DNA from 2 places in the Herbaspirillum camelliae genome. Region 1 is predicted to be linked to the other one. Evidence: predicted binding sites of a transcription regulator. Region 1 holds the regulator's gene; the other holds the start of a gene.

Region 1 (4,342 bases):
CGACATGTCGGGCGTGAAGATGGTGCACTACCCGACCGACGATTCCTTCGAGATCACCAAGCCGGTGGTCCACAATCTGGATCAGGGCAAGCCACCCATGGAGCTCTATTCCGATACCGCGCGCGTCACCGATGAGCAGACCCAGATCCATATGTACGGCAACGCCAACGCCATCCGCGCGCCCTACAAGGGGCGCGAACAGATGCGGGTGGTCTCGGACTACCTGCTGCTGTTGCCGGACGACGAGATCGTCAAGACCGACAAGCCGGTGGCCATGACCATGGGCACGACCCGCCTCAACGGGGTCGGCATGGTGGCCAACAATGCGACCCAGGTGGTGCAGCTGTTCGGCAATGTGCGCGGCTACTACGAACCGACCCCGAAGAAACGCTGATAACACCGATTCGCGCCCCCCGATATTCCGTCAGAACAATAACGCCAAGACCCGACCAGACAGGATTTTATGAAACGCTCATTCCTACTTCCGCTGCTGATGCTGGCTGCCCTCAGTGGCGTGGCGCGCGCCGAGAAGGCCGACACCACCAAGCCCACCAACATCGAAGCCGACCAGATGGTCTACGATGACGTGCGCCAGGTGAAGACCTTCACCGGCAACGTCGTCATGACCCGCGGCACCCTCATCATCAAGGCCGGCCGCGTGGTGCTCACCACCGACCAGTACGGTTATGAAAACGCCGTGCTCTACGCCGCCCCCGGATCGCTGGCGACCTTCCGCCAGAAGCGTGACGGCGGCCCCGACCTGTGGATCGAAGGCCAGGCCGAACGCATCGAATACTCGGAGCAGACCGAAGTCTCCAAGCTGTTCCAGCGCGCCCATATCCAGCGCATGGATGGCAAGCGCATCACCGACGAAGTCAATGGCGAATTCATCTCCTACGACAGTCGCGCCGAATTCTATTCGGTCAACAACACCGCCAGCGGCCAGAGCAAGCCGGGCGCGGGCCGCATCACCGCCGTGATCCAGCCGCGCAATGCGCCGCCGGCGCAGCCGGGCCAGCCCGCTCAGCCTGCCACCCCGCAGCCCACCCAGCCCGGAAAGGATCAGTAAGATGGCAGCAAGCTCGCTGGTCGTGCGCGGCCTGAAGAAAAGCTATGGCGCGCGCCAGGTGGTGCGCGACGTTTCCATGGAGGTGCGCAGCGGCGAAGTGGTCGGCCTGCTCGGTCCCAACGGCGCTGGCAAGACGACCTCGTTCTACATGATCGTCGGCCTGGTGCCTTCCGATGGTGGCGAAATCGATCTGGACGGAGAACCCATCTCGCGCCTGGCCATCCACAAGCGCGCCACGCTGGGCTTGTCCTACCTGCCGCAGGAAGCCTCGGTATTTCGCAAGCTGACCGTGGAGGACAATATCCGCGCCGTGCTGGAACTGCGCCAGGAAGACGGCAAGCCGCTCTCCCGCGACGAGATCGAAGGGCGCCTGAACAACCTGCTGCACGAATTGCAGATCGAGAAGCTGCGCGAGAGCCAGGCCCTGTCGTTGTCGGGCGGTGAACGCCGGCGCGTCGAGATCGCCCGCGCACTGGCCACCGATCCGCGCTTCGTGCTGCTGGATGAACCCTTTGCCGGTATCGACCCGATTGCCGTGATCGAGATCCAGCGCATCGTGCGCTTCCTCAAGGAACGCGGCATCGGCGTACTCATCACCGACCACAATGTGCGCGAGACCCTGGGCATCTGCGATCGCGCCTACATCATCAACCAGGGCACCGTGCTGGCCAGCGGCAACCCGGAAGAGATCATCGCCAACGAATCAGTGCGCCGCGTTTATCTGGGCGAGCACTTCCGCATGTAACCCAGGCACAGGCGCAACCGACCAGCACACCGGCATTGCAACCAGCGGGCCACGCCGCTTCCAGAAAGAAAGATGAAACAGTCGCTCCAGTTACGTACCTCGCAGCATCTCGCATTGACGCCGCAATTGCAGCAGTCGATCAGACTGCTGCAACTGTCGACGCTGGAATTGCACCAGGAGCTGGAGCAGATACTGAGCGACAATCCCCTGCTGGAACGCCTGGACGATGCGCTCGACAATTCGGTGCGCCTGCTGGCCGATGGCGCCGTCTCTTCCGCGCCCTCAAGCGGCGTGAGCGAGACCACCGGCAGTGAAGCCAGCAGCGAAGCCGCGCCCGCAGCGGCCGATGGCGAATCCAGTTTCGAGTACCAGGACACCGCCCCCGAGGGCGTGAGCGGCGACTCCGACTGGAGCTTCGACGATGTGGCCCGCAGCGGCAAGTCGCCCGATGACGAAGACGCCCGTCCCCAACTGGAAGCCCACGAGATCACGCTGCGCGAACATCTGCTGGAGCAGATCCGCGTCACCGCGCGCACGCAACGCGACCGCGCCCTACTGGAACTGCTCACCGATGCGCTGGACGACAGCGGCTATCTGGAAGAGCCGCTGGAAGACATCCTCGCGCGCCTGCCCGAAGAGCTGGGCGTGGACCTGGAAGAGCTCTCCATTTCACTGAAGCTGCTGCAAAGCCTGGATCCGGCAGGCGTAGGGGCGCGCAGCGCCGGCGAATGCCTGGCCCTGCAGATCCGCCGCCTGCCCAAGGTGCCCTTCGTCACGCGCCGGCTGGCGCTGAAGATCGTGGAAGATTACCTGCCGCTGTTTGCGCAACGCGACTTCAACAAGATCAAGAAGGCGCTCGATTGCGACGACGAAGACCTGCGTGAAGCGCAGGCCGTGATCCGCCAGTGCCGTCCGCACCCCGGCGCGGAATTCGCCCGCGATGCCTCGGACTATGTCGTGCCGGACGTGATTGTCAAACAGACAAAGAATGGCTGGCAGGTCATGCTCAACCATGAAGTCATGCCCAAGCTGCGCGTCAACGCCATGTATGCCAGCGCGCTCAAGCAGGCCAAGGGCGAGGGATCGCTGTCTTCGCAGTTGCAGGAAGCCAAGTGGCTCATCAAGAACATGCGGCAACGTTTCGATACAATTTTGCGCGTCGCGCAGGCTATTGTGGAACGTCAAAGAAACTTCTTTTCACATGGGGCAGTCGCCATGCGCCCCCTTGTGCTACGTGAAATTGCTGATACACTGGGTCTACACGAGAGCACTATCTCTCGCGTGACAACTCAGAAATACATGCTCACACCGCATGGCATGTTTGAGTTGAAGTACTTCTTCGGTAGCCACGTCGCGACTGAAACCGGAGGCGAAGCTTCCTCCACCGCGATACGGGCGCTGATCAAACAGTTGATAGGAGCCGAAAACCCGCAGACCCCATTATCCGATAGCAAGATTGCGGATATGCTGGCAGAACAAGGCATGGTGGTCGCGCGACGCACAGTCGCCAAATACCGCGAAGTGTTGAAGATTCCGCCAGTCAATCTCCGCAAGTCCCTCTGAGTTTTTCCTCAGTTTTTCTGTAGTACCGTTGCTGTGTTCCGGCAAGCATCCCGCTGATGCCCATGCCATCGGACACGAAGACCGTGCCCGTGGTACAGCTGCAGCAAGGATGAATTGCACGAACCTCCAGTGACTTCACGATAGGAGTCTTGTATGAATCTGACCATCAGTGGACACCACCTCGAACTGACCCCCGCCATCCGGGAATACGTGCAAAGCAAGCTGGCCCGTATCAAGCGCCATTTCGACAACGTGATCGACGTCAGCGTGATCCTGAGCGTAGATAAACTCACAGAAAAGGAAAAGCGCCAAAAAGCGGAAATCAACGTCCACATCAAGGGGAAGGATCTACATGCGGAAAGCATTGCGCACGACCTCTATGCAGCCATCGATGCGCTGATCGACAAGCTCGATCGCCAGGTCATCAAGCACAAGGACAAGTTGCAGGAACATCACTCCATGGCCAAGCGCCTGCCTGAAGAAGCCCCGGACGACGCGGTCGCCGGCGCGGCATGATGCCCTGATCTTCAACCTTTCATGAGCAAAGGGCGCGCAAGCGCCCTTTTTCATTTCTTCGCACCGGCGGTCATTTCCCGGCAGAAAATCCGCATAGGATATAAATAATTTCCCTCATCCATGGGACCGGCTTGAAGAAGCAGATGGCGGCCTTATCTTTTCCACAGCCCTTCGGATCAGGAAAATGATTTGATATAAAGCATTTCCCGAAAACAATATTTCCGCAAACGCAAGACAAGTCGCCCGTCCGACTCCAACGCGCGCGACGGCTTTTCCCTATAATGTCGGCAATCCCATTTTTAAAGGCATAGCCATGAGCGACGTCCAATCCTGGATCAAAGAAACCGTGACCCAAAACCCTGTCGTGCTGTTCATGAAGGGCACTGCGCAATTCCCGCAATGCGGCTTTTCGGGCAAGGCCATCCAGCTGCTCAAGGCCAGCGGCGCCG
Region 2 (4,342 bases), 4.7 Mb from region 1:
GATTCTGGGCGTCCAGCAGCGGCGCATTGACCAGCCATTCGGTGACCACTGCACCGTCCAGCCACAGCCGGTAGGCCCCTTGCTGCAAGCCCTGGCGCGGGCTGGCGCGGTAGCTGCGGCCATCGATGGTGATGGTCACGCTGGCGTCGAAGGGCTCGGCGAGCAAGGCCTTGAGGCGTTCTGCGGCCAGGCTGGCTGCCTTGCTCTTTGCCTTTTCCGATCCCGATTCTGTGGATTGCGCCGGCTGGCCCGGGCCTGCTTCCATCTTCAGCTCCAGCGGCTTGCCTTCGGCCAGCACTGGCAGCACCGTCGACAGGATGGCGTGACGTACCGAGCCATCGGCATGCCTGGCTTTGATGTCCAACTGCAGTGGCAGGTCCTGGCCGTCTGCAAGCTTGAGCCTGATGGTGCTGTCACGCTTGAAGTCGCCGGGCTTGAAGACTTGGCCGAAGGTGAGGGCGACGTCCTTTTGCTCGGTCCGGGCGGTGTTTTCGATGCGCACGGAGGGCAAGGCGGGTGCCGGATCGGGGGTGGCAGCCTGGGCCGGGAGCAGGCCAGGCAAAGCCATCCAGGCCAGCAGCAGGAAGGAACGTAGCAGCTGCCGGAATTCTTGACACGGACCCATGATTTTTCCCTTGAGAATTTTATAAGTGATTGATTTTAATAATGTTTAATTATTGGCACAGTGCTTGCTTAGATGTCTGGGTGTCCACCACTTTTATTATTAAATCTACCATGAAAAAGTTTTCCTCCCTTCTGGTTTCTTTTGCCGCCGCCGCCAGCTTCATGGCTGCCGCGCCGGCCCACGCGACCCTGACGACGGTGACATCGGCTTGGCAGCAAGCCGCGTTCGATCTGCCCACCATCGATGCCAGCGCCACCGTCCAATTCAATGGCTTCAATGCCTCCCTGGGCAAGCTGATCGGCGTGACGGTCAAGTTCATCATGGATGAAACCCTCACCGATACCATCTACAACTTCAACACCCACGCGGTCACGGTGGGCAACCCGCGTCCGGTCTTTGCGACCTCGACCATTACCGCCACCGGTCCCCTGGGCCTTACCACCGTGAACCAACTGAACACTACCCCGCAATTCGCTGGCGTGGTCCCGGCCGCGCCCTCGGTGGGCAGCTTCAGCAGCAAGGTCATCAGCAACACCGTGACCGGCATCCAGTCCGGCCCGGTGACCGTGAACGGCACCCCCGCCTCGCTGGCTGCCTACATCGGCGGCCAGAACAGCGTGACCATCAACGTCGACGGCGAAGGTAGCCAGTCCGGCTCCCTGCCGCCCAACGTGATGAATGGCTACTCGGCCAGCGCCAACGGCATGGTCTACCTGCAATACATCTACCAGGTGCCGGAACCCGCCTCCATGGCCCTGTTCGCGCTGGGCCTGCTGGCGCTGACCCAGCTGCGTCGCCGCAAGTCCTCCTGAGGATCAGGCCGCAAGCGCCCGACAGGGTGCGCATGGCTCCTGCGACAAGGGCGCTACCGAATCGGTAGCGCCCTTGTCGCTTTTGGGGAGGGAGCTGGGGCGGATGCCGGTTTTCTTTACACTTGTCTCGAGGCTGTTTGCTAAGTATTTGTTTTTTCTATCATTTTTTTCTGGCCCGCTCCTTGCTATGGTGGTATTGACAACAACTTTCTGTCATTTGGGAACAAACAGAGGAGTGGGTATGAAAAAGCAGATTCTCTCCATCGTCGCCGCCATTCTGGCTTGCGTCGCCATGTCGTTGCACGCACCCGCCCAGGCCGGGGCGATACTGAGTTCCAACTGGCAGAGCGCCGCCTTCAATCTGGCCTCCATCGATGACGACACCACCTTGAGCTTCCACGGCTTCAACTCGGGGCTGGGCAGCCTGATCGGCGTGGTCATGAAGTTCACCCTGTCCGAGACCCTGTATGACCGTGTCTTCAATCTGGGCTCCAAGGCCAGCAACATCGGCAATCCCAGCCAGATCTTCGCTACCTCCATCATCACCGTGTCCGGCCCCCTGGGCCTGCAAAGCGTCAACCAGTTGAGCACCACGCCGTTCCGGGGCAAGGTCCCGAGCGGCCTGAGCACCATCGCTACGGCTTCGCTGACCAATCATCAGGTGGCTCCGGTGCAGCTCAATGGCACCCCGGCCTCGCTGGCCAGCTATATCGGCGCCAACCACCAGGTGACCATCAGCGTGGATGGATTGGGCGTGCAGAGCGGTTCTCTGGCCCGCAACGTGCTGACCGGCTACGACGGCACGGCTAGCGGCGTGGTCTACCTGCGCTACATCTACAAGGTGCCCGAGCCTGCCATCCTGGCCTTGTTCGGCCTGGGCTTGCTGCTGCTGGCCGCGATGAGCTGGCGTCGCCGCCAGGGCTGAAGCCGGCTTGCCACGTAGTCCATTGTCGCCACGCCGTGCGCCCGATCAGCGCACGGCGTTTTTACTTGCGCCGTTGCGGTGTCAGCGTTCCAGCCTCGTCAGCCAGCGCAGGCAGGCTTGCGCCACCTGTTCACGCCAGAGGCGGGTAGAAAAGGTGTGGTTGGCCTCGGGCAGGTCGATGCGGGTAGTGCGGGAGGCCAGCAAGAGGGCTTCCCAGCGGCTGCCAGGCGTGGCCAGGTCGGCAAACTCGCGTGCGGTCAGGTCCGCGCCCGACAGGATCAGCAGCACCGGACCGCTGAAGCGCTCATAGGCCTGTTGCAGCCGCATCGGCAGCAGCTCCGGTGTGGCCGCTGGTGCGCTGGCGGCCCGGCGCCACTGGCCGAGCAAAGAGCGCAGCGCTGCCACCGCATTGAATCGCCCGCGCAGGATCTTGTTCCACAGGTCAGGACTGGTCAGGCGCGCGCGGTAATAATGTGTCAGATAGGCCTGGGCCTGGCCGGCTTCCGTGCGCGCCCAGGGGTTGACCAGCACCATGGCGCGCACCCGCGCATCGGCGCTGGCATGCAACAGCGCCGCCGAGGCGCCGTCGCACAAGCCCCACAGCACCACGCCGTCCAGTCCCGGCTGGGCCTTGAGCAAGCCGTCCAGGGCGCAGTCGATGTCCGCCGCTACGCCTTCGAAGCCGGCCGCTTCGCCCTGGCTGTCGCCCATCCCGCGAAAATCCATCCGCAGCACCGTAAAACCGGCGGCCGCGAAACGGCGCGCCAGCAGGGTGAACTGACGATGGCTGCCGGCGCGATACTGCGCACCGCCCACCAGCATGAGAATGCCGGGCCGCCGCACGGCAGCCTCCGACAGTGCCGTCTCGGGCAGCGTCAGGATGCCCATCAACTGCTGCCCCTGGCAATGCAGCGGGCAGACGTGTTCTTTATAGGCCATGGGCATGGGCGTGCTCCAGCGTGGTTCGCACCCAGGCGCAACTGGCCTCGATCAGGGCGGGGCAGGTGGTCACCTCCGGGGTGGACCAGAAGGCCGGCCCCGTCACTGTCTGGGGCGTGACCGACCAGGCTTGCGCCAGCCGTGCGCTGGCCGGAGCCAGTGGCAGCGCCGGGTCGCGCACCAGCTCCAGCCAGTGCAGCGGCAGTCCCGCCGGCGGCGCAGTGGCCTGCAGGCCATCGATGCTGGCCACCAGTGCGCCATTGAGTTCGTAGCCGCCCACTTCCAGCAATTGCCCTTGCTGCAATTGCGCGCGCAGGGCGGCCACGCTGTTGGCCGCTGGTCCACTCGCGCTGCCCATGCCGGCGGCCAGTTGCAGGCGCAGGAACTGCGTCATGTAGGCCTGCGCATCGGCCAGCGGATTCCACAACAGCAGCAGCCCCAGGTCGGCTGCGCGCAGGCGCGCCACCTCCAGCGCCAGCAGTGCGCCCAGACGCAGCCCCCACAGTCCGACCGGCGCATGCGTGCGCTGCTGCAGCCAGTCGATGGCCAGGCCGATATCGTCGCGCCACACCGCCCAGCTGGCCTCGGCCAGTTCACCAGCGCTGTCGCCGCAACCATAGAGGTCGATCAGCAAGACCCCCACGCCCTGCCGCGCCAGGGCCTGGGCTTGCAGGGCGGCCATGCGACGGCTGCGGTTCATTTCCTCGGCAAAGGGGGCGACATAGACCAGCCCGCCGAGACAAGGACCATGGGCGGCGGGGGCGTGGTACAGGCACAGCCGCCCGCCGTGCGCGGCGCTCAGGTAGAACGGCAACGGCGGCGCGGCGGCGAGCGGTTTCATTGCGCCAGCTTGCCCTCGACCAGCGCGGTGAGCGCACCGACGGTCTCGAAATGGGTGGCCTGGATGTCGTCGTCGTCCAGATAGATGCCAAAGCGCTCCTCCAGCGAGGCCACGATATGGATCACCGCCGCCGAATCCAACTCGGCCACGCTGCCCAACAGTGGCGTCTCGCGTTGCCACTGGGCGCAGCGCTGTTCCAG

Evidence for each region. Region 1 encodes sigma-54, which starts transcription at its own class of promoters, with help from an activator protein. Its sites were predicted from a motif close to TGGCANGNAANCTGCTTT; they were not measured.
Region 2: the regulator sigma-54 is predicted to act here: its motif matches at 1,609-1,626, upstream of BGK68_RS21420 (choice-of-anchor E domain-containing protein).

Annotation. Positions count from the first base shown of each region.
Region 1 is NZ_KV880769.1:114,867-119,208, forward strand. It holds gene lptC (LPS export ABC transporter periplasmic protein LptC) at 1-394, shown strand, start outside; gene lptA (lipopolysaccharide transport periplasmic protein LptA) at 464-1,069, shown strand; gene lptB (LPS export ABC transporter ATP-binding protein) at 1,071-1,814, shown strand; gene BGK68_RS00495 (RNA polymerase factor sigma-54) at 1,887-3,377, shown strand; gene hpf (ribosome hibernation-promoting factor, HPF/YfiA family) at 3,531-3,893, shown strand; gene grxD (Grx4 family monothiol glutaredoxin) at 4,207-4,342, shown strand, end outside.
Region 2 is NZ_KV880769.1:4,791,278-4,795,619, reverse strand. It holds gene BGK68_RS21430 (RIFT barrel domain-containing protein) at 1-625, opposite strand, end outside; gene BGK68_RS21425 (choice-of-anchor E domain-containing protein) at 736-1,437, shown strand; gene BGK68_RS21420 (choice-of-anchor E domain-containing protein) at 1,679-2,362, shown strand; gene BGK68_RS21415 (hydrolase 1, exosortase A system-associated) at 2,444-3,307, opposite strand; gene BGK68_RS21410 (hydrolase 2, exosortase A system-associated) at 3,291-4,142, opposite strand; gene BGK68_RS21405 (acyl carrier protein) at 4,139-4,342, opposite strand, start outside.